DNA from 2 places in the Bradyrhizobium sp. MI1.11 genome. Region 2 is predicted to be linked to the other one. Evidence: riboswitches for the same ligand, from Rfam matches in the RefSeq annotation. Region 2 holds a riboswitch; the other holds the start of a gene.
The links. A riboswitch is a leader RNA that binds a small molecule or an ion and turns the genes downstream of it on or off. The one in region 2 is predicted to bind S-adenosylmethionine.
Positions count from the first base shown of each region.

Region 1: another riboswitch for S-adenosylmethionine. It lies ahead of metX (homoserine O-acetyltransferase MetX); the one in region 2 lies ahead of AC0L30_RS24060 (O-succinylhomoserine sulfhydrylase).

Region 1 is NZ_JBVVPM010000007.1:106,948-118,414, forward strand. It holds gene clpB (ATP-dependent chaperone ClpB) at 1-2,456, opposite strand, end outside; gene AC0L30_RS09655 (MOSC domain-containing protein) at 2,713-3,501, shown strand; gene AC0L30_RS09660 (TIGR02594 family protein) at 3,614-4,435, opposite strand; gene AC0L30_RS09665 (alpha/beta fold hydrolase) at 4,645-5,508, shown strand; gene metW (methionine biosynthesis protein MetW) at 5,631-6,293, opposite strand; gene metX (homoserine O-acetyltransferase MetX) at 6,309-7,511, opposite strand; SAM riboswitch at 7,602-7,681, opposite strand; gene AC0L30_RS09680 (chorismate mutase) at 7,886-8,734, shown strand; gene hisC (histidinol-phosphate transaminase) at 8,769-9,863, shown strand; gene AC0L30_RS09690 (prephenate/arogenate dehydrogenase family protein) at 9,860-10,798, shown strand; gene AC0L30_RS09695 (hypothetical protein) at 10,913-11,467, opposite strand, start outside.
Region 2 is NZ_JBVVPM010000025.1:104,709-116,175, reverse strand. It holds gene AC0L30_RS24085 (Hsp33 family molecular chaperone) at 1-455, shown strand, start outside; gene apaG (Co2+/Mg2+ efflux protein ApaG) at 505-909, opposite strand; gene AC0L30_RS24075 (OpgC domain-containing protein) at 1,103-2,368, shown strand; gene AC0L30_RS24070 (SGNH/GDSL hydrolase family protein) at 2,368-3,147, shown strand; gene AC0L30_RS24065 (SGNH/GDSL hydrolase family protein) at 3,160-4,152, shown strand; gene AC0L30_RS24060 (O-succinylhomoserine sulfhydrylase) at 4,275-5,471, opposite strand; SAM riboswitch at 5,542-5,621, opposite strand; gene AC0L30_RS24055 (2'-deoxycytidine 5'-triphosphate deaminase) at 5,702-6,838, shown strand; gene AC0L30_RS24050 (PAS domain-containing protein) at 7,016-7,426, shown strand; gene AC0L30_RS24045 (hypothetical protein) at 7,550-8,602, shown strand; gene AC0L30_RS24040 (MATE family efflux transporter) at 8,924-10,369, shown strand; gene AC0L30_RS24035 (hypothetical protein) at 10,366-10,848, opposite strand; gene AC0L30_RS24030 (SRPBCC family protein) at 10,949-11,350, opposite strand.

The DNA.
Region 1 (11,467 bases), on a different contig from region 2:
TTGAGCGGCCGTGCGCCGTAGGCGGGATCCCAGCCCTTGGCGGCGAGCCAGTCGCGGCCCGCGGCGTCGAGCGTCAGCACGATCTTGCGATCGGTCAAAAGCTTTTGCAGCCGCGCGAACTGGATCTCGACGATCCGGCCCATCTCGCTTCTCTGCAAGCGATGGAACAGGATGATCTCGTCGACGCGATTGAGGAATTCGGGGCGGAAATGTCCCCGCACCATTCCCATCACCTGCTCGCGCACGGCCGAGGTGTCCTCGCCCTCCGGCTGGTTCACCAGAAACTCCGAACCAAGGTTCGAGGTCATGATGATCAGTGTGTTGCGGAAATCGACGGTGCGGCCCTGGCCGTCGGTGAGGCGGCCGTCGTCGAGCACCTGCAACAGGACGTTGAAGACGTCGGGATGCGCCTTCTCGATCTCGTCGAACAGCACGACCTGATAGGGCCGGCGCCGCACCGCTTCGGTCAGCGCACCGCCCTCGTCATAGCCGACATAGCCCGGAGGCGCGCCGATCAACCGCGAGACCGAGTGCTTCTCCATGTATTCGGACATGTCGAGGCGGACCATCGCGGTCTCGTCGTTGAACAGATATTCGGCGAGCGCTTTCGTCAGTTCGGTCTTGCCGACGCCGGTGGGCCCGAGGAACATGAACGAGCCGGTCGGCCGGTTCGGATCCTGCAGCCCCGCGCGCGAACGGCGCACGGCGGTCGCGACCGCACGCACGGCCTCGGCCTGGCCGACGACGCGCTTGCCGAGCGAGTCCTCCATCCTCAGGAGCTTGTCCTTCTCGCCTTCCAGCATCTTGTCGACGGGCACGCCGGTCCAGCGCGAGACCACCTGCGCGATGTGGTTGGCGGTGACCGCCTCCTCCATCATCTCGCCGGAGTTCTCCTTGGCCTCGATCTCTGCAAGCTGCTTTTCGAGCTCGGGGATCCGGCCATAGGCCAGCTCGCCGGCCTTCTGGAATTCACCGCGCCGCTGTGCGTTGGCAAGTTCGACCCGCAAGCCGTCGAGCTCGGCCTTCAGTTTCTGGGCATCGGAGAGCTTGTTCTTCTCCGCGCTCCAGCGTGCGGTGAGCGCCGCGGACTTCTCCTCGAGGTCAGCGAGCTCCTTCTCCAGCGTCTGCAGGCGGCTCTTCGAACCGGCATCGCTCTCTTTCTTCAATGCTTCCTGTTCGATCTTCAGCCGGATGATTTCCCGATCCATCGAATCCAGCTCTTCCGGCTTGGAATCGACCTGCATCTTGAGCCGCGCGGCGGCCTCATCCATGAGGTCGATCGCCTTGTCGGGCAGGAAGCGATCGGTGATGTAGCGGTTGGACAGCGTCGTGGCGGCGACCAGCGCGGAATCGGTGATCCGCACGCCATGGTGCTGCTCGTACTTGTCCTTCAGCCCGCGGAGGATCGAGATCGTATCCTCGACCGAGGGCTCGCTGACGAAGATCGGCTGGAAACGCCGCGCCAGCGCCGCGTCCTTTTCGACGTGCTTCTGGTACTCGTCGAGCGTGGTGGCGCCGATGCAGTGTAGCTCGCCGCGGGCGAGCGCAGGCTTGAGCAGGTTGGACGCGTCCATCGCGCCATCGCCCTTGCCGGCGCCGATCAGCGTGTGCATCTCGTCGATGAACAGGACGAAATTGCCATCGCTCCCGGTCACCTCCTGGAGCACGGCCTTCAGCCGCTCCTCGAACTCGCCGCGATATTTTGCACCTGCAATCAGCGAGCCGAGGTCGAGCGACAGCAGCTTCTTGTCCTTCAGGCTCTCCGGCACGTCGCCGTTGACGATGCGCAGCGCCAGACCCTCGGCGATGGCGGTCTTGCCGACGCCGGGCTCTCCGATCAGGACGGGATTGTTCTTGGTCCGGCGCGACAGCACCTGGATCGTGCGGCGGATCTCCTCGTCGCGGCCGATGACCGGATCGAGCTTGCCGTCGCGCGCCGCCTGGGTGAGGTCGCGGGCATATTTCTTCAGCGCGTCATAGGCGTTCTCGGCCGTGGCGGAGTCCGCGGTCCGGCCCTTGCGCAGCGCTTCGATCGCCGCGTTGAGGTTCTGCGGGGTGACACCGCCCTTGGCCAGGATCGCACCCGCCTCGCTGGACTTCTCCAGCGCGAGGCCGAGCAGCAGCCGCTCGACCGTGACAAAGCTGTCGCCGGCCTTCTCGCCGGCCTTTTCGGCGGCGTCGAAGGTGCGGGCGAGCTCGGGCGCCAGATAGATCTGGCCGGCTCCGCCGCCAGAGACCTTCGGCACCTTGTTCAGGGCGTCCTCGGTCGCCTTCAGGATTGCGCGGGAATTGCCGCCGGCGCGGTCGATCAGGCCGGCAGCGAGGCCTTCATTGTCGTCCAGCAGCACTTTCAGGACGTGCAGGGTCGAAAACTGCTGGTGCCCTTCGCGCACCGCAAGCGACTGCGCAGACTGGACGAAGCCCCTGGAGCGTTCGGTATATTTCTCGATGTTCATATCTTCTCTGTCCCTCGGCCTGCCCCTGGAGCCCTCTAAGGCACTCCAAACGACATCTTCATTGGGTTTCCGATGACCGCATTGACGTTTCTCAACCGGCAACGGTCGTTATCAGCCGGCGCTGGCGCCGGCCTGACCCAGATGTGGGAAGCGAGGCCTCGGACCGGAAGAGGCGAGTTCACAATTTCGTGCGCGGATCCGCCCGCTTGGCGCCGCTGGGCCGAATCCCCTAAGTAGCGGCATGACACCGAGCGCAATGACAGCCAGCCAGACTGCCGAGATCGCCGGCCTCTACCGCTATCCGATCAAGGGCCTGACGCCGGAGCCCCTGCCCCGCGTCTCCCTGCGGACCGGCCAGACCCTGCCCGCCGACCGCCGCTACGCCATCGAGAACGGCCCCAGCGGCTTCGATCCGGAAGAGCCGCAGTGGAAGCCGAAGATCCAGTTCCTGATGCTGGCGCGCAATGAGCGGCTGGCTTCGCTCGACAGCCGGTTCGAGGACGCGACCCATCGCCTGACCATCCGCAAGGATGGCCAGATCGTCGCCGTCGGCGATCTCGAGACCGCCGCCGGGCGTGCCGCGATCGAGGACTATTTCAGCCAGAACTTTCAGCCGGAGTTGAAGGGCCCGCCCAAGGTCCTGTCCGGCCGCGACCACAGCTTTTCCGACGTCGCCCGCAAGGTCGTGTCCATCATCAATCTCGACAGCGTCCGCGCACTCGAGACCATGCTCGGCGGCGCCGCCGTCCACCCGCTGCGCTTCCGCGCCAATCTCTACGTGAAGGGCTGGCCGGCCTGGTCCGAGCTCGACCTCGTCGGCCAGACGCTGGCGATCGGACAGGCCCGGCTGAACGTGGTCAAGCGCATCAAGCGCTGCCCGGCCACCAATGTCGATCCTCAGACCGCCAGGCGCGATCTCGAAATCCCGGCCACGCTCTCGAGCAATCTCGGCCACATGGACTGCGGCATCTATGCCGAGGTGATCGCCGACGGCGACATCGGCGTGGGCGACGCGGTTGCGGTGGAACAGCCGAAGCTGGTGTGACGGGGCGCTTTCTCGGCAAACTCCGTCATTGCGAGGAGCGAAGCGACGAAGCAATCCAGACTGTCTCCGCGAGGGATTCTGGATTGCTTCGCTGCGCTCGCAATGACGCGCCTCAATTCGGCATCACATAGGCATAGATCCGGCCGCGCGAGATCGGCGCTTCGCGGACGCGGTTGCCGTTGTTGCCGGAGATCATGATCGGATTGCCCTGCGCATCGACGCCGGTGATGATGCCGACATGACCGCCCCGGCCGCCGCGCGACATGACCGCGATGGCGCCGACCTGAGGACCGGAGACACGCGTGCCGTAATGCGCGAACGAGTTCGCCATGTCGGAGCCGGTGCCACGGTGACCGGTCTTTTCAAGCACCATGTTCATGAAGCGCGCGCACCACAGGCTGCCGCGGCCGGTCGGATTGCCGCCGACATAGCGGCGTGCCTCGGACACGAGGCCCGACCCGCCGCCGAAGCCGCTGCTGCTCGTGGCGCTATTGGCCACGCCGCCGACATTCGCGTTAGTGGCCATCCCACCGCCACGCCTCATGGTTCGACGGCTGGCGCGCGTGGTCATCCCACCGCTATCGCTGGTAACCATTCCAGCGTTGCCGCTCATGGCCATTCCACCGCTGCCGCTCATAGCCATTCCACCGCTGCCGCTCATGGCGATGCCGCCGCTATTGGCGTTCGGGTCATAGCTGGCGAAGGTGTTGCCGAAGCCGCTCGCCTGCAATTGCGCCGCGCCGCGCTCGAAGCGCGAACTGCGTGCATGCCGGTAATGATGATATCTGCTGGCGTGATGCGCGTAAGCGTGCCGCTCTGCGCTATGACGATGAGATCGTGCTGACGCCGGAGAGGTGAAGGCGGCGACCGCCGCGAAGAAAACAGCCAGCGCGACGACACAGCGCGACAGGCGAGACGCAAACAACTCGAACATTCTTCATCCTTCGTTGACACCCCCACTTCCCAATCGGCCCGTGCGGTGGCCGACATCCGCGGGCTGTATCAGTATCCTGATGTGGCGAGAACAAGACGCGGTCGCGGAGATTTTGGACGATGATTAAGATGATTAATAAGTGTTAGGTTCGTATGCGCTAACCGCAGGACGGCATTCCAATGTCGCAGCCACCTCTGGGAGAAAACCGGATGCCTCACGCCCTCACGAAGGACAATTGCCGGCTCTATTTCGAACAAGCAGGCACGGGCACGCCAATACTTTTTCTGCACGAATTCGCCGCCGACTACACCAATTGGGAGCCGCAGATGCGCTACTTCTCGCGCGGCCATCGCTGCATCACCTATTCCGCGCGCGGCTACACGCCATCGGACGTGCCTGATGGCGAGGTCTACGGCTACACGCATTTCTACACCGATGCGCTCGCGGTGCTCGATCATCTGAAGATCGATCGCGCGCACTTCGTCGGCCTCTCGATGGGCGCCTATTCATCGCTCCAGATCGGGCTCAACGCGCCCCAACGTGCCCTGTCGATGACGCTCGCCGGCGTCGGCTCAGGCTCGGAGATCGAGAACCTCGACGCCTGGCGCCAGCAGTGCCGCGCCAACGCGGAGCAATTCGAGATGCTCGGCTCGGCCGAAGTCGCAAAGGTCACGCGCGAGGCGCCGAGCCGGATTCCCTTCCTGGTGAAGGACCCGCGCGGCCACGCCGATTTCTACGCCGCCCTGGCGCGGCACGACGCCAAGGGATCGGCGCGCACGATGCGCGGCTTCCAGGCCGGCCGTCCCTCGATCTTTACGATGACAGACGCGATCAGAGCCGCCACGACGCCGGCACTCATCATCTGCGGCGACGAGGACGATCCGTGCGTCGGCGCAAGCCTGTTCCTGAAGAAGCACCTGCCTGCGGCAGGGCTCGCCATGTTTCCGAAGTCCGGCCACGTGCTCAATCTCGAAGAGCCCGCGCTGTTCAACGAAACGGTGGAACGGTTCGTCACGCTGGTGGAAGCGGGAAGATGGCCGGCGCGCGATGCGCGGTCGTTGCCGGCGCATTAGCGCGAAGGCGTCGCCACACACTCCGTCGCGTAGTCCAGAGGGAGCGAAAGCGTAATCCGGGGCCTTCGCCTCCGCGGATAGAATCCCGGATTGCGCTACGCTTCATCCGGGCTACGGGAATCTTACTTCCTGCCGCCTCGCGTCAGAAGAAACACGCCCTGCTCGCCGAACAGATTCCACACCCACCAGGGCATCCGCAGCCGCAGCGGACGGCCGTAGAGGTCGAGCGCCTCGGCACGTTCCATCTTGACGTCGATCGCGTCGCAGAGCTCGACGAAATCCTTGATGGTGCAAAAATGGATGTTGGCGGTGTCATACCAGCTTGCCGGCAGATTTTCCGTCCGCGGCATGTGGCCTCCGATCAGGAGCTGGAGCCGCATCTTCCAGAAGCCGAAATTCGGGAACGACACGATGGCGCGGCGGCCGATGCGCAGCAAATTCTCCAGCACCACTTTCGGCTGCCGCGTCGCCTGCAAGGTCTGCGACAGGATCACGTAGTCGAAGGCGTCATCCGGATAGTTCACGAGATCGGTGTCGGCATCGCCCTGCACCACCGCAAGCCCCTTGGCGACGCAGCGGTTGACGCCCTCGCGCGACAGCTCGATGCCGCGGCCGTCGATGCCGCGGGTCTCCAGCAGCTGGAGCAGGTCGCCCTCGCCACAGCCGACGTCGAGCACCTTCGAGCCCGGCTTGACCATCTCGGCCACCAGCACATGGTCGGCGCGAAAATCGCCGGGCTGCCCGGTCGCAAGGCCGCCCAGCGGCAGCGCTTCCTGTACAGACATGACTAGCCGTCCTTGTTAAGCAGTCCTGGCGGTAAGCCCGCGCGCCTTGCCTGCCGACTGCAGGAAGGCACGGGCAATGTCGAAGAACTCGGGCACGTCGAGCAGGAACGCGTCGTGACCGCGATCGGTCTCGATCTCGGCGAAGGACACCCGCGCGCTCGACGCATTCAGGGCGTGCACCAGCGCGCGCGATTCCGAGGTCGGGAACAGCCAGTCGCTGGTGAAAGAAACCACGCAGAAGCGGGTCTGGATTCCCGCGAACGCCTTCGCCAGCACGCCGCCATGGTCGCCGGCGATGTCGAAATAATCCATCGCGCGGGTCAGATAGAGATAGGAGTTGGCGTCGAAGCGCTCGACAAAGGACGAGCCCTGGTAGCGCAGATAGGACTCGACCTGGAAGTCGGCGTCGAACGAGAAGGTCGGCAGCTCGCGGTCCTGCATGCGCCGGCCGAATTTTCGATGCAGCGCGGCGTCCGAAAGATAGGTGATGTGCGCCGCCATCCTAGCGACAGCGAGCCCGCGATGCGGATGGATGCCGTGATCGGCATAGCCGCCTTGGTGCCAGTCGGGATCGGCCATCACCGCCTGACGGCCAAGCTCGTGGAACGCGATGTTCTGCGCCGAATGTCGTGTCGAGCAGGCAATCGCCAGCGCGGAGAATACCCGAGTCGGATACGCCGCAGTCCATTGCAGCACTTGCATGCCGCCCATCGAGCCGCCGACGACTGCGAACAGCGTGTCGATGCCGAGCCGGTCGATCAGCATCGCCTGCGCGCGCACCATGTCGGGGATGGTGATGACGGGGAAATCGAGGCCCCAAACCTTGCCCGTCGCGGGATTGATCGAAGCCGGACCGGTCGAGCCCATGCAGCCGCCGATCACGTTGGAGCAGATGATAAAATACTCGCTGGGATCGAGCGGTCGGCCGGGGCCGACCAAGGTCTCCCACCAGCCGGGCTTGCCGGTGACAGGGTGCACATTGGCGACGTGCTGGTCGCCGGTCAGCGCATGGCAGATCAGGATCGCATTGGAGCGATCGGCATTGAGCTCGCCGTAGGTTTGGTAGGCGATCTGGAACGGGCTGAGATCGACACCGCAATCGAGCTGCAGCGGCTGCTTCGTGCCGAACTGCGCAACCTGCGAGCTCGGACGATCCACCTCGTGCGACCGCTCGTCGGCAGTGATCGCGGGACTGGGAATTGACTGGACGCCAACCATCTGACCATCGACCTCGTTTGCGATCGTAGAAGTGACCGCATTGACATCAGGCCATGAAAAACCCGGCCTGAACGATAGGTTCGGCCGGGATCGAAAGGGTCCCCGGCCTGTTTAGCGAGTTTTTTAACGTGGCTGCAAGCCGGCCGGCTCAAATGACCACGGAACGGATAAAAACTACCGTCTTGGACGGTTTTCGTCAAGTCGCGGCCCGGATCGACCAAATTCGCCTGTCGCGCCGCCGGCGGAAAGGGCCCGATTTCCCATTGCATTTCTCTTTGCTTTCGCAGCCCCGACTGCCTAATCAGGACATCCATCGTAGCGGTGACGGCTCGACTGATCCGCATTGGAACGCCCCTCAACAGCACCTGTCAGACATGTCCCAACGTCCGCCCGCGCCACCATCGCTCCAGGAATTGCGCAAGGAGATCGACGCGATCGACGAGGGCATGCATCGCCTGCTGATGCAACGCGGCGACATCATCGACCGCCTGATCCAGGTGAAGCAGACCCAGGAGGTCGGCTCGGCGTTCCGCCCGGCACGCGAGGCCTCCATGATGCGCGACCTCGTGCAGCGTCATCGCGGCATCCTGCCGCTCGACACGGTCGAGAGCATCTGGCGCGTCATCATCGCGACGTTCACCTATGTCCAGGCGCCGTTCTCGGTACACGCCGACATCTCGGCGAGCGAGCCCGCCATGCGCGATTCCGCGCGATTCCATTTCGGCTTCACCGTGCCCTACGTCGCGCATTTCAGCGCGCAGGCGGCGGTCGAGGCCGTCGCGAAATCCAAGGGCGACCTTGCGCTGGTCTCGGCAACCTCGAGCCGCACGCCGTGGTGGCTGTCGCTGGAAGAAGCCGGCGCGCCAAAGATCATCGCGCGGCTGCCCTTTGTCGAGCGCGCCGACCATCCGGCGGCGTTGCCGGTGTTCGCGGTCTCGCGCGTCGCCGACAGCGCCCTGGTGACGGAGGTCGAGACCTTCAGCGTACGCGTGTCAGGGTGGAACGCCGAAGTTGCGCGCGTCCTGTCGCCGCTCGCCGAGATCGTGGCGGTGCCCGACACCGCCTTCGACGGCGCCGCGCTGCTGGTCTCGGTCACCGCGACGAGCAGCCTCGACAAAATCAAGGCTGCCCTGATCGAAGCGGGGGCCTCGGTGCGCTCCACGGCCCTCGTCGGCAGCCACGCAACGCGCTATACGGTGCCCCCGACCGGGCCGAAATCGTAAGTCGCGAACTGCTTAAGCCACTCCGGAGTTGAAGATGTCCCGCCCAGTGCCGAATCCCGGCATTCTCGATATTGCGCCCTATACGCCCGGCAAGACTCCGGTGGCGGAGCCCGGTCGCAAGGTGTTCAAGCTCTCGGCCAACGAGACGCCGTTCGGGCCCTCGCCGAAGGCGATCGAGGCGTTCAAGAACGTGGCGGATCACCTGGAAGACTATCCGGAAGGGACCTCGCGCGTGCTGCGCGAAGCGATCGGGCGCACCTTCGGGCTCGACCCCAACCGCATCATCTGCGGCGCCGGCTCGGACGAGATCCTCAATCTGCTCGCCCACACCTATCTCAGCCATGGCGACGAGGCGATCTCGACCACGCACGGCTTCCTGGTCTACCCGATCGCAACCATGGCGGTCGGCGCCAGGAACGTCGTCGCGGCGGAGAAGAACCTCACCGCGGATGTAGACGCCATCCTGAAAGCCGTCACGCCGCGCACAAAACTGGTCTGGCTCGCCAACCCCAACAACCCGACCGGCACCTATCTGCCGTTCGACGAGGTCAAGCGCCTGCGCGCCGGCCTGCCCTCGCACGTGCTGCTGGTGCTGGACGCAGCCTATTGCGACTACGTCTCGCGCAACGATTACGAGATGGGGATCGAGCTGGTGGCGACCACCGAGAACACGGTCGTGACCCACACGTTCTCCAAGATCCATGGTCTTGCGGCGCTGCGGATCGGCTGGATGTTCGGCCCCGAACACATCATCGACGCGGTCAACCGCATCCGCGGTCCCTTCAACGTGTCGACGCCGGCGATGTACGCTGCCGTTGCCGCGATCGAGGACACCGCGCATCAGGCGATGTCGAAGCAGTTCACCGAGACCTGGCGCAACTGGCTGACCGAAGAGATCGGCAAGCTCGGCCTGAAGGTGACGCCGAGCGTCGCCAATTTCGTGCTGATCCACTTCCCGACCGAGGGCAAGACCTCGGATGCAGCCGACGCCTTCCTCACCAAGCGCGGGCTGGTGCTGCGCGGCTTGAAGAACTACGGCCTGCCGCATTCGTTGCGCATGACCATCGGCACCGAGGAGGCCAACCGCCTCGTCGTCGAGGGCCTGCGCGACTTCATGGCCGGAACATGAGCGCGACCCCGCACTTCCAGCGCGTCGCGCTGATCGGCTTCGGCTTGATCGGCGGCTCGATCGCGCGCGCTGCGAAGCTCCAGGGCTTGGCTGGCGAGATCGTCACCACCGCGCGCTCGGAGAAGACGCGCGCACGCGTGATGGAGCTCGGCATTGTCGATCAGGTCGTGGCGACCAATGCGGAAGCGGTGAAGGATGCCGATCTCGTCATCCTCTGCATTCCCGTCGGCGCCTGCGGGCCGGTGGCGCAGGAAATCGCCGCCTATCTCAAGCCCGGCGCGATCATCTCCGACGTCGGCTCAGTCAAGGGCGCCATCGTCAGGGATATGGCGCCGCATCTGCCGAAAGGCATCCATTTCGTGCCGGCGCATCCCGTCGCAGGCACCGAGCATTCGGGCCCCGATTCGGGCTTCGCCGAGCTCTTCATCAACCGCTGGTGCATCCTCACCCCACCGGAGGGCGTCGATGCGGCTGCTACCGATCGCCTGCGTGCGTTCTGGGCGGCGATGGGTGCCAAGGTCGAAATCATGACGCCGGATCATCATGATCTCGTGCTCGCGATCACCAGCCATCTGCCGCATCTGATCGCCTACACCATCGTCGGTACCGCCGACGAACTGGCGCAGGTGACGGAGTCCGAGGTCATCAAGTTCTCCGCCGGCGGCTTTCGCGATTTCACCCGCATCGCCGCCTCCGATCCGACGATGTGGCGCGACGTCTTCCTCGCCAACAAGGAAGCCGTGCTGGAGATGCTCGGCACCTTCACCGAGGATCTGGCAAAGCTCACCCGCGCGATCCGCCGCGGCGACGGCGAGGCGCTGTTCGACCACTTCACCCGCACCCGCGCCATCCGCCGCGGCATTGTCGAGATCGGCCAGGATTCGGCGGCGCCCGACTTCGGCCGGCCGCATGCGCAGCTCGGCAACAAGCCGTAGCACTGAAGTAGCCCGGATGGAGCGCAAGCGTAATCCGGGACCTCCGTCGCTTGAGGCAAGATTCCCGGATTGCGCTTCGCTCCATCCGGGCTACGAGCCCGCGTGGCTCCATGACTAGAACGGATAGTAGCGGATCTGCGTCATGACCACGTTGTCGTCCGTCTTCGGGGCGCCGCCGACGCCGGCGAATGCGAACCGCTGCGTGTAGGAATATTGCAGGCCGGCTTTGAGCGTGCCGAAATTGCCCTGGTAGATGGTGTCGTAGATCCCGGCCGTGATCTGCCGGACCTCCCTGGTGTTTCCGTTGCAGGTCGCGGCCGGCGAATTCTCGGTCAAGCAGCCGGTGTTGTTGTAGAGCGGATTGCCGTAGCCGAAGGGCACCGTTCCAACATTGGCGAAATTCGCCTTGGCCTTTTCGAGGCCTGCATAGGAGTAGACATCGAGGCTGGGCGTCGCGTGCCAGATCAGGCCGACGGCGGCCGCCGTGATCGTCAGCGGGAGGATGGTGCCGTCCTGCGCCACCGCCGCGTCGGGGAACGGCGTTGCCGTGAAGCGGCCCAGCACGCCGTGCGAGCCATAGAGCTGAAGATCGAGGGTTTTCGGAATCAGTTCGGCGAAGATGTGTCCCCCGAAGCTTCCGGTGTCGTAGGTGTGGTTGGCGTTGTTGAA
Region 2 (11,467 bases):
GGCGTTCGAATGACGGCGGCAAGCATCGCTGGCGTGCCGGCGGCATGCTGATGCAGTTCCTGCCGAAGGCGCCCGAGCGCGCGCGGCAGGCCGATCTGCATCCCGGCGATGCGCCCGAGGGCGTCGAGGTCCATGCCGTCGCTGAAGACGATGCCTGGGTCGAGGCGCGCTCGCTGATCGAAACCGTCGAAGACGTCGAGCTGATCGATCCCGAGCTGTCCGGCGAGCGGTTGCTCTACCGTCTCTTCCACGAACGCGGCGTGCGCGTGTTCAATCCGCTGCCCTTGAAGGCGCAATGCTCCTGCTCGCGCGATGCGGTCGCATCGATGCTGAAGAGCTTTTCGTCCGACGACCGTGCCGCAATGGTCAAGGACGACAAGGTCGTCGTGACCTGCGAGTTCTGCAGCTCGGTGTACGAGTTCACACCGGATGAGGCGGGCGTCGAGGACGCGTAGCGCGGTGCCGTAGGGTGGGCAAAGCGAAGCGTGCCCACCATTTCCAGCGCTAGTTCAACACCCGCTTGTTATCCGGGCTGTCCAGCGAGAACGTCGGCACGTCGATCTCGAAGCGTTCGCCGCTTGCGCTGACCATCTGGTAGCGGCCGGTCATGAAGCCCGAGGCGGTCGTGAGCGGCACGCCGGAGGTGTATTCGAAGCGTTCGCCGGGCGCGAGCGTCGGCTGCTCGCCGACGACGCCCTCGCCTTTCACCTCCTGCTGCCGGCCGGTGGCATCGGTGATGATCCAGTGCCGCGTCTTGAGCTGCACGGTCTCATCGCCGGAATTGGTGATGACGATGGTGTAGGCCCAGAAATAACGGGAGCGGTCGGCCGACGACTGCTCCGGAACAAAGTTCGGCTCGACGGTCACTTCGATCTGGCGGGTCACGGCGCGGTACATGATTGCCATCATACCGAAAACCGCCCGGGAACCAAACGCCGGAGGCGGCCTTGGCGACATCGTCCCGCCTGAATTCGCAGGGAAGTACACGTCCAAGTGTAGGTCCAAACGTACTTGCATGTGATCCGGTGGCTTTGCGAGATGACGGCCGGACCGGTACACTCCTTGCCACGTCGCGATTTGCGGAAGGGTTTTTAGGCCCCCGATGACTATTGCCGACCAAGTGACGGGATCGACGATCGCGGGAACCGCTAAACCTGTGGAGGTCAAGTCCGCGGGGGCAAAGCGGCGCGCGGCCGCGCCGGCCATTTCGCTGCCCGCCATCGGGGAGCGCGAGCTCCGGCTCGACCTGTTCCGCGGCCTTGCGCTGTGGCTGATCTTCATCGACCATTTGCCGCCGAGCCTTCTGACCTGGTTCACGATCCGCAATTACGGCTTCAGCGACGCCACCGAGATCTTCATCTTCATCTCCGGCTATACCGCCGCCTTCGTGTACGGTCGGGCGATGCTGGAGTCCGGCATTGTCGTCGCCACCGCGCGCATCCTGCGGCGCGTCTGGCAGATCTATGTCGCCCACGTCTTCCTGTTCACGATCTTCCTTGCCGAAATCTCCTACGTCGCGACCAGGTTCGAGAACCCGCTCTACACCGAAGAGATGGGCATCATGGATTTCCTCAAGCAGCCCGACGTGACGATCGTGCAGGCGCTGCTGCTGCGCTTCCGTCCGGTCAACATGGACGTGCTGCCGCTCTATATCGTGCTGATGCTGGCGCTGCCCTTGATCCTGTGGCTGATGAAATGGCGCCCGGACGTGACGCTCGGCCTCTCGGTCGCGCTCTACGCGGTGACCTGGGAATACGACCTCTATCTGTCCGCCTATCCGAACGGCTTCTGGGCCTTCAATCCCTTCGCCTGGCAATTGCTGTTCGTGTTCGGGGCATGGTGCGCGCTCGGGGGTGCGCGACGCATGTCGCGCATTCTGGCTTCGCGGGTGACGATGTGGATCGCGATCGCCTATCTGGTCGCGGCATTCTACGTGACGCTGACCTGGTATGTGCCGCAGCTCTCCCATTTCATGCCGAAGCGGCTCGAGCAGTGGATGTATCCGATCGACAAGGCCGACCTGGACGTGCTGCGCTTCACGCATTTCCTGGCGCTGGCCGCGCTCACCGTACGCGTCCTGCCGCGGGACTGGCCGGGCCTGAAATCGCCATGGCTGCGGCCGCTGATCCTGTGCGGCTCGCATTCCCTGGAGATATTCTGTCTCGGCGTCTTCCTCGCCTTTGCCGGCCATTTCATCCTGGCCGAGGTCTCGGGCGGCCCGGTCATGCATGCGCTAATTAGTCTCTCCGGAATTCTGATCATGTGGGCCATGGCCTGGCTGATTTCGTGGTACAAGCGGGTGGCTGACAAGAGCGGTTCGAAAACCAAAAGCGCCGTCGGCAGCGCCGATATGGCGGGAGGGGGCTGATGAAGGCGAAGGTTTTCCTGAGCCTGATCCTGCTGTGCGGTGGTCTCGCCGCGCCTCCGGCGCGCGCGGACGATGCTGCGCCGGCTGCTTCAGCCGCGCCCGCAGCCTGTGAAGTGCCGTCCTATCTGCTCACCAGCGAAAGCCAGCTTCCCAAGGTCGCCGATGCCGTGAAGGCCGGCAAGCCGCTCGAAATCCTGGTCATCGGCAGTCGCTCGACCACAATTCCGGCTTCCGAGGACGCCTCTTATCCGGCGCGGATGCAGGCCATTCTGAAGGACAAGCTGTCGCCGTCCGAGATAGTCCACGTCTCCGTAGAAATACAGAGCAAGAAAACGGCCGAGGAGGCGGCCGCCAGTTTCGTTAAGCTGATGGAAGCAAAAGCACCTACTTTGGTTATCTGGCAGACCGGGACTGTCGATGCTATCCGAGCCATCGATCCCGATGATTTTCGCGGCGCAGTGACCGGAGGGGTTGTTGCGCTGCAAAAGGCAGGGGCTGACGTCGTCTTGATGAACTTGCAGTACAGTCCGCGTACCGAAACCATGATCTCGGTGCCGCCATACCTCGACAATATGCGGGTGGTGGCGCAGGAGCACGATATTCCGCTGTTCGATCGTTTCGCGATCATGCGGCAGTGGAATGACCAGGGGCAGTTCGACCTGTTCAGCCCGTCGCGCGGGCCTGAGCTGGCGAAGCAGGTCCATGATTGCCTTGGCCGGGCGTTGGCACAGTTCGTGATCGACGCTGCGCATCTGGAGCCGGCCCAGCAGCAAAATTGAGGTCTAGCGTTAATGAGTTCTCTCCGCCCTTTTTGCCTGACGGCATGGCTGGCTGCGCCTGCAGCAGCGGTGCTGCTGTTGCTGAGTCCGGCCTCGCAATCGCACGCGCAGACGCAGGGCGCGCAGGCAACGCCGGCCCCGCAGCAGTCGGCTAATCCGGCTCCCGCTTCACCGTCCCAGACGACCGTCGCAGCGACGTCCCCCGACCAGCGCGGCATCACGGCGCGCGCCATCGACAAGGTGAAGCAGGTCGCGAAATCCGCCGGCGACGTCTTCAGCCGCGTGCCCTGCCTGTCGCCGAAGGGCGGCGCTAAGGCGATGGGCTCGCTGCCGCATGTCGCGGGCAAGCTCGTCGCCGGCCAGCCCGTCGTCATCGTCGCATTCGGCTCGTCCTCGACCGCGGGATTCGGTGCGAGCTCGCCGGAGTTCAACTATCCCAATCGTCTTGCCGCGCAGCTGCACCGGCACTATCCGACAGCCGACATCACCGTCGTCAATGCCGGCGTCGGCGGCGAGGACGCGCCCGAGATGATGAAGCGCCTTCAGAAGGAGGTGATCGACGTGCATCCGGATCTGGTGATCTGGCAGGTCGGCACCAATGCGGTGCTGCGCAATCTCGATCCCGGCGATACCGCCAAGCTCGTCGAGGACGGCATCAGCCGCATCCAGGCTGCCGGCGGCACCGACGTCGTGCTGGTCGATCCGCAGTATTCGCCAGCCGTCAACCAGCGCGCCGAGAGCGCCGGCAAGATGGTGAAGCTGCTCGGCAAGGTCGCTGAGCTCCGTCACGTCGGCATCTTCCCGCGCTTCGAGGTGATGCGCGACTGGCACGAGAAGCAGTCGCTTCCGGTCGAGAGCTTTGTGATCGCCGACGGCCTGCACATGAACGATTGGGGCTACGCCTGCTTCGCCCAGCTCCTCGGCGACGACATCATCCGCTCCGTCGGCCAGATCAAGCTCGGCGTGAACGTGCCCGCGGACCTGCGGACGTACCGGCCGATGTAGCTTGGTGCCGTAGGGTGGGCAAAGGCGCGCTCTTCGCGCGCCGTGCCCACCATCTATCGGCACCGCGATCGTGAAGGGTGGGCACGCTTCGCTTTGCCCACCCTACGATTCCGAGTGTGTGGCTACGCCTTCTCCAGCGCCGCGGTCAGATCCTCGATTAGATCATCCGCGTGCTCCAGCCCCGCCGAGAAGCGGATGAATCCCTCGCTGATGCCGAGCGCGGCGCGGTCCTCCGGCTTGAGGCGCTGATGCGTCGTGGTGGCGGGGTGCGTGACGAGGCTCTTGGCGTCGCCGAGATTGTTCGAGATCTTGGCAAGCTTGAGCTCGTTGAGCACGCGGAACGCCGCCTGCTTGCCGCCCTTGACCTCGAAGCCGACCAAGGTCGAGCCGCCGCGCATCTGCTTCTTCACCAATGCCGCCTGCGGATGATCGGCGCGGCCGGGAAACACCAGTCGCGAAATCTTCGGATGGCTCGCCAGCACGTCCGCGATGCGCGCGGCCGTCTCGGTCTGCGCGCGCACGCGCACGGCGAGCGTCTCCAGGCCCTTGAGCAGCACCCAGGCGTTGAACGGCGAGATCGACGGGCCGGTCTGGCGCATGAAATTGTGGATGTGCTCGGCGATGAACGCCTCCGAGGACAGGATGATGCCGCCGAGACAGCGGCCCTGGCCGTCGATGTGCTTGGTCGCGGAATAGACCACGACGTCGGCGCCGAGCGCGAGCGGGCTCTGCCAGATCGGCGTGGCGAACACGTTGTCGACGACGAGCCGCGCGCCGCCGCTGTGCGCGATCTCGGCAATGCCGGGAATGTCGAGCACGTCGAGCGTCGGATTGGTCGGGCTCTCCAGGAAAAACGTCTTGGTGTTCGGCTTCATGGCGCGCTGCCACTGGTCAAGATCGAGGCCGTCGACCAGCGTGGTCTCGATGCCGTAGCGTGGCAGCAAATCCTGCACGACGTAGAGACACGAGCCGAACAGCGCGCGCGAGGCCACGACGTGATCGCCGGCCTTCAGCGGCGCCAGGATCGCCGTCGTCACCGCGGCCATGCCGGTCGCGGCGGAACGTGCCGCTTCGGCGCCTTCGAGCTCGATCATGCGGCGCTCGAACATCGCGATGGTCGGATTGGAGTAGCGTGAATAGATGAAGCCGGGGTCCTCGCCCTTGAACCGCGCCTCGCACTCCTCGGCGCTGTTGTAGACGTAGCCCTGGGTCAGGAACAGCGACTCCGAGGTCTCGCCATATTGCGAGCGCAGGGTGCCGGAATGAACCAAGCGAGTTTCGGGACGGTATTGCGCGGTTGGCGCCGGGGACTTCGACATAGGACCTCCTGAAGTGACCATCGAAAATGGCCACAAAAAAACCGGCCTGGAATATTTCCACGGGCCGGGATCACAGAGGTCCCCGGCCTGTTTAGCGACTTATTTAACGTGGCTGCAAGCCGGCCGGCTCAAATCACCACGGGATAAGTCATGCTCATATTCCGCAATGCCCTTTCCGTCAAGACGTCCATCGGATAGCCGTAAAACGCTCATATTGCCCGCATGTCGGGATGTGTTTGATCCCTGATGAGGACCCCGGGTTGACGTTCACGGTCGCCGCCGACGCCAATGGTATCCTGCCCGACCGCATGATCGCGGCGATGGCGGAGGGCGGTCTCATCCTGCCCGCTTACGACTTCGTCGAAAGCCAGATCCAGCCGGCGAGCCTCGATTTGCGTCTCGGCGATATCGCCTATCGCGTTCGCGCCAGCTTCCTGCCTGGTCCCGGCGCCACCGTTGCCGAGCGCATCGACGAATTGAAGCTGCACGAGTTCAGCCTCGCCGACGGCGCGGTGCTGGAGACCAACTGCGTCTACATCGTGCCGCTGCTCGAAAGCCTCGCGCTGCCGCCGGAGATCGTGGCGGCCGCCAACCCGAAGAGCTCGACCGGTCGGCTCGACGTCTTCACCCGCGTGATCGCCGACGGCACCCGCCGCTTCGACATGATCGGTGCCGGCTATCACGGCCCGCTCTATGCCGAGATCAGCCCCAAGACGTTCCCGGTGCTGGTCAGCGAGGGCTCGCGCCTGAGCCAGGTACGCTTCCGCACCGGCGATGCCATCCTCAACATCGACGACCTCGAGGCGCTGCACGCGACCGAACGTCTCGTCGATATCGACGATGCCGATCTCACCGGCGGCGTCGCCGTCTCCGTAGATCTCTCCGGCGAGAAGAGCGGCGGCTTCGTCGGCTACCGCGCCAAGCGCCACACCGGCGTGATCGACGTCGATCGCCGCGCCGGCTATTCCGTCGAGGAGTTCTGGGAGCCGATCTCGGCCCGTCCCGACGGCAGCCTGATCCTCGATCCCGGCGAGTTCTATATCCTGGCGTCGAAAGAGGCGGTGCAGGTGCCGCCCGATTACGCCGCGGAGATGGTGCCGTTCGATCCGCTGGTCGGCGAGTTCCGCGTGCATTATGCCGGATTCTTCGATCCCGGCTTCGGCTATGCCGGCGCCGGCGGGTTGGGGGCGCGCGCCGTGCTCGAAGTGCGCTCGCGCGAGGTGCCGTTCATCCTCGAGCACGGCCAGATCGTCGGCCGCCTCGTCTATGAAAAGATGCTGGCGCGCCCCGACGCCATGTACGGCCAGCGCATCGGCTCAAATTACCAGGCCCAGGGGCTGAAGCTGAGCAAGCATTTCCGGGCGTAGGGATAGCCTCACCTTCCGCTGTCATGCCCCGGCTTGACCGGGGCATCCAGTACGCCGGAGCCTATCGGTTCGATCACATCCGCCTCTGGAATACTGGATCGCCCGATCAAGTCGGGCGATGACACCGAATCTGTGTCAGGATAAGAAGCGAATCCGGGCTACGTCCGAGGTGGCGAAATGACAGATCAATCCGAACTCGAGGCAAAAATCCTCGACGACGTCGCAGACGCGCTGATCTATTCGGATCGCTCCGGCACGATCATGCGGTGGAATCGCGCATCGTCCGCACTGTTCGGATTCTCCGCGGACGAAGCGCTGGGTCAGAATCTCGACCTCATCATTCCCGAACATCTGCGTGCCGCGCACTGGAAAGGCTTCGAGGCCGCGCTTGCCAGCGGCGCGATGAAGCTTGCGGGCAAACCGACACTGACCCGCGCGCTGCACAAGGACGGACGCAAGCTCTACATCGAGATGACCTTTGCGCTGGTGCGGGATGCCGCTGGAGTGGTGCAGGGGTCGGTGGCGATGGCCCGCGACGTCACCGAGCGCGTCGAACGCGAGCGTGCCGCCAAAGCCGCGCAAATCTAAGCCTGCGCAAAATTCGTGATGCGGAATTGGCGAGCCGGCGTGCAGGGCGCCCTGCATGCGGCTCAGCTTGTCCGTCACCGGATGCAGTGACACACTCGATCAAAACAACGATCGGGAGCGAACATGACCGCCGCATCTGACCCCGCGCAGGAAGCTCAATGGAAACGCTGGCGCGCGGTTGCCGATCTCTATCACGCCTATTTCACCGGTCTGATCCTCACCGTGGTCACGCGTCGCGGCACGGCGGATGCTGCGGAGTTCGTCTTTCGCGTGTTCCGCCGCCAGCAGCAGGAGCGCTTTCTGCCGGGGCTGGACAAGCTCGGGTTGACCCATCTGCCGCCCGCCGTGGCGGCCGCGCAATATCACTACCTCTCCAACTGGATCGGCGGCGTGCACGTCGAATACATGTATGAGAGTGATCGCAAAGCCTGGATCCGCTATCCGCCGCCGCGCTGGATCTGGAAGGGCACCGCCATCTGCGGCGTGCCGGGCGAAGTCTCGCGCGCGATGCTGCGCGGCTGGCACGCCAACAACGGTGTGGCGCTCGGCGATACCAGATTAGGGTTCGTCTGCACCAAGCAGAGCGTCGACGGCCAGGATGGGCTCGAAGGCTACTATTATCAATATGACCAGCCCCTCGAACTCGACCAGCGCCTCGTGTTCGCGCGGCATCTCGAAGCGCCGCCGTTCGATGCAGCCGCCGCTCCGGCGTTGCCAGTCGCAAGCTGGCCCAGACCGCGACTGGAAAAAGCCTATCGCAACTATGCGATGGAATATGTGCGCACCGCCGCGCCCGTGATGGTGCAGCTGTTCGGTCCGGAGGATGCCGGCTATCTCCTGCACCTCACGGGCAAGCTGATCGGGATGCAATATTTCGATGAGGTCGCTGCGGCGCTGTCGATGGGCCGCGGCGGTGCGAGCGAATTCGCGACGTTCCTCAACGCGCTGTTGGTCGCGCAGGACGATGTGGCTGAGACGACGCAATCCGAAGGCATGTTCGAAATCCGTCAGCAGAGCTGGAAGTTGATGGACGGCGTCGCCGATGACCACCCTGCCTGCACCAAGGTGCTGGCGGGGTTGTTCGAAGGGCTCGCGGCCGGATGCGGGCGGCACATCGGAGTGCACCTGTCCCCGACATCGCGCGGCCGTCCGCCATTGCTCTGGACGATTGGGTAATGCCGCGCGGGCGTTGGCCTCGTGGTTCGAGACGCCAGCTTCGCGGGCTCCTCACCATGAGGGTCCGACATGTCACCGCGAAACAAGACCTCATCCTGAGGAGCCCGCGACGCGGGCGTCTCGAAGGATGGCCCCACGGAGACTGAGAGCCGCAATTCCACGGGCTGAAATGCGCTGCCGCAGGGCACGCCTGCACCTAGCGCAGGAGGAATCGCTGCGCATCGTGCTAACAAGCCTGTCGTTGCGCCCTGCGCGCGAACCAATTCATTGGTACACCCAAGCATTGCCGCGCCGCAAATGGCGCTTTCGCCCGGAGAGGACATGTCAGACATCGCCGAAATCCCGGTCGATGAACAAGAGCGTCCGCTGCCGCCGCCCCCGCGCCCTGTGAGGAGCGCGCTGATGGACGGGTCGATCCTGCGCACGCTGCTCGGACTGGCCTGGCCCAACGTCGTCGCGCTCTCAGCCGGCACTTGCACGGTGATTGCGGAGACCTCCTATATCGGACGTCTTGGTGTGGAAGCGCTGGCCGCGATGGCGCTGGTGTTTCCGACAGTGATCCTGACCATGACCATGTCGGGCGGTGCGATGGGCGGCGCGGTGGCCTCCGCCATCGCGCGCGCGCTCGGCGCCGGCGATCGCGAGCGTGCCGGGACGCTCGCCGCGCACGCGCTGCTGATCGGAATCAGCTTCGGCCTCGTCTTCATGCTGGGCATGCTGATCTTCGGACCGCGCGTTCTGGAAATGCTCGGTGGCCGCGGCGACGTGCTGACGCATGCGATCGCCTACACCCAGGTGTTTTTCGGCGGCGCCGTGCTGCCCTGGCTACTCAACACCATGGCCGGGGTCCTCCGCGGCACCGGCAACATGAAGCTGCCGTCGCTGTTGATCCTCAATTCTGCGGCCTGGCAGATCGTGCTTGGCGGCACGCTCGGCCTCGGGCTCGGTCCGGTGCCGCAATTCGGCATGCGCGGCGTCGCCGCCGGCGCGCTGATTGCCTATTGCATGAACATCGGCGTGATGGGCTGGTACCTGTTCTCCGGCCGCGCCCGCGTGACGCCGAAACTGCGCGGACTTCGGATCCAATGGGCGATGTTTTTCGACATCCTGAAGGTCGGCGCCATCGCCTGCTTCTCGCCGCTGCAATCGGTGCTGACGATCTCGATCTTCACCCACATGCTTGCGAAATTCGGCACCGCGATCCTCGCCGGCTACGGCATCGGTGCGCGGCTGGAATTCCTGCTGACCTCGATCGCGTTCTCGTTCGGCATCGCCTCGGTGCCGATGATCGGCATGGCGGTCGGCGCCGGTCGCATCGCCCGCGCGCGGCGCATCGCCTGGATCGCGGCCGCGAGCGCCTTCGTCGCCGTCGGTGCACCGGCTTGCCTGGTCGCGATCTTCCCCGATCTCTGGGTCAACATCTTCACCGACAGCGCGACCGTGCGCGCCACCAGCCATCAATATTTGTCGACGGTGGCGCCGTTCTACGCCTTCATCGGCCTTGCCTCGACGATGTATTTCTCGTCGCAGGGCGCTGCCAAGGTAATCGGCCCGGTGCTGGCGCAGACCGCGCGGCTGATCTACATCTCGGCGGTCGGCTGGTGGCTGTCGACGCACGATGCCACCGCGCAAAGCTTCTTCTGGCTGGCGGCGAGCTCGATGGTCGTGCTCGGCCTGCTCTCGTCCTCCAGCGTGGTGCTGACGCGCTGGGGACCGCGCCAAACCAAACCTGCGATCAGGCCGGCTCTGTCGGCCGCTGCGGACTAGCGATGCCTGTGGCGGCGATGGCCGCCACCGCCGCCGACATTGGCGAGCCGCATCAGTTGCGGAATCATCGCCATCATGTCGCCGCCACCGGCGCCGCCGAGCATGCCCATGATATCGCCGCCGCCCATGCCGCTCATTCCAGTCAGCATATATCCGCCTGCGCCCATCGGTGCGTAGCCGCCGTAATTGGGCGCCCCGAAACCGCCGCCGAGATTGCCGCCGCCGAGGCCGCCAATTCCGCCGCCGCCATTCTCCATCATGCGGCTCATCATTGGGCCCATGGTCTGCATCATCATGCCGAAGCGGCGCTTGCCCATCTTGGCCTTCATCATCTCCAGCATCGGCGCCATCTGGGTCATCATGTCCTCGCCGCCGGCACCGCCGCCGCCGAGGAATTGCGCCTTTGCCGGCGCGCTCGAAATCGAAAACATCAGCAGCACGGCGGCCGCCTGGCAGATCACCTTGTCCGCACCTCTCATGGCCTGCTCCTCGCGTGCGTGGCGCCGCCGGGAGAGCGGAGCCAACCGGGCGCACGCCGCCATGGTTACGGCGGACAAGGGCGGGGCTCTGTGAGAAATATCACGCAGCCGCCGCTGGAAACGCTCGGTGTATGGCGGCGACAGCGTCCTTGGTCTGTCCCTGCACATAGGGCGCGAGCTCATTCGGCAGCATGTCGATGATCCAGACCAGGCGGCTTCTCGCCTCGCCCTCGGCGATCACCTGCACCGAGGCGCTGTAATGCTTCAGCCGCTCGTTGTTGATCGCGTAGACCAGCCGCTGCCGCGCATCGTCGCAATCGACCAGCACCTCGCGCGCCACCGATCCATTGGCGAAGGTGACGACGCGCGCGTCGCCGTCGAGCGCGCAGGCCGTGACGAAGCCCGGCGCCAGCCGCCGATGCAGCGCGCCGAAATCACGCACCGCATCCCAGACGTCGCGCGCCGGGGCGTTGAGGGGAATGTCGTTGTGGATGGAGGCCATTGTTGAATCCTGGTTGAATCCTGTGATGTAGAGAAGCGAGCGATAGCGCCGTCATCTCAGCTGTCATCGCCCGACTTGATCGGGCGATCCAGTATTCCAGAGGCCGCTGTGATGAAT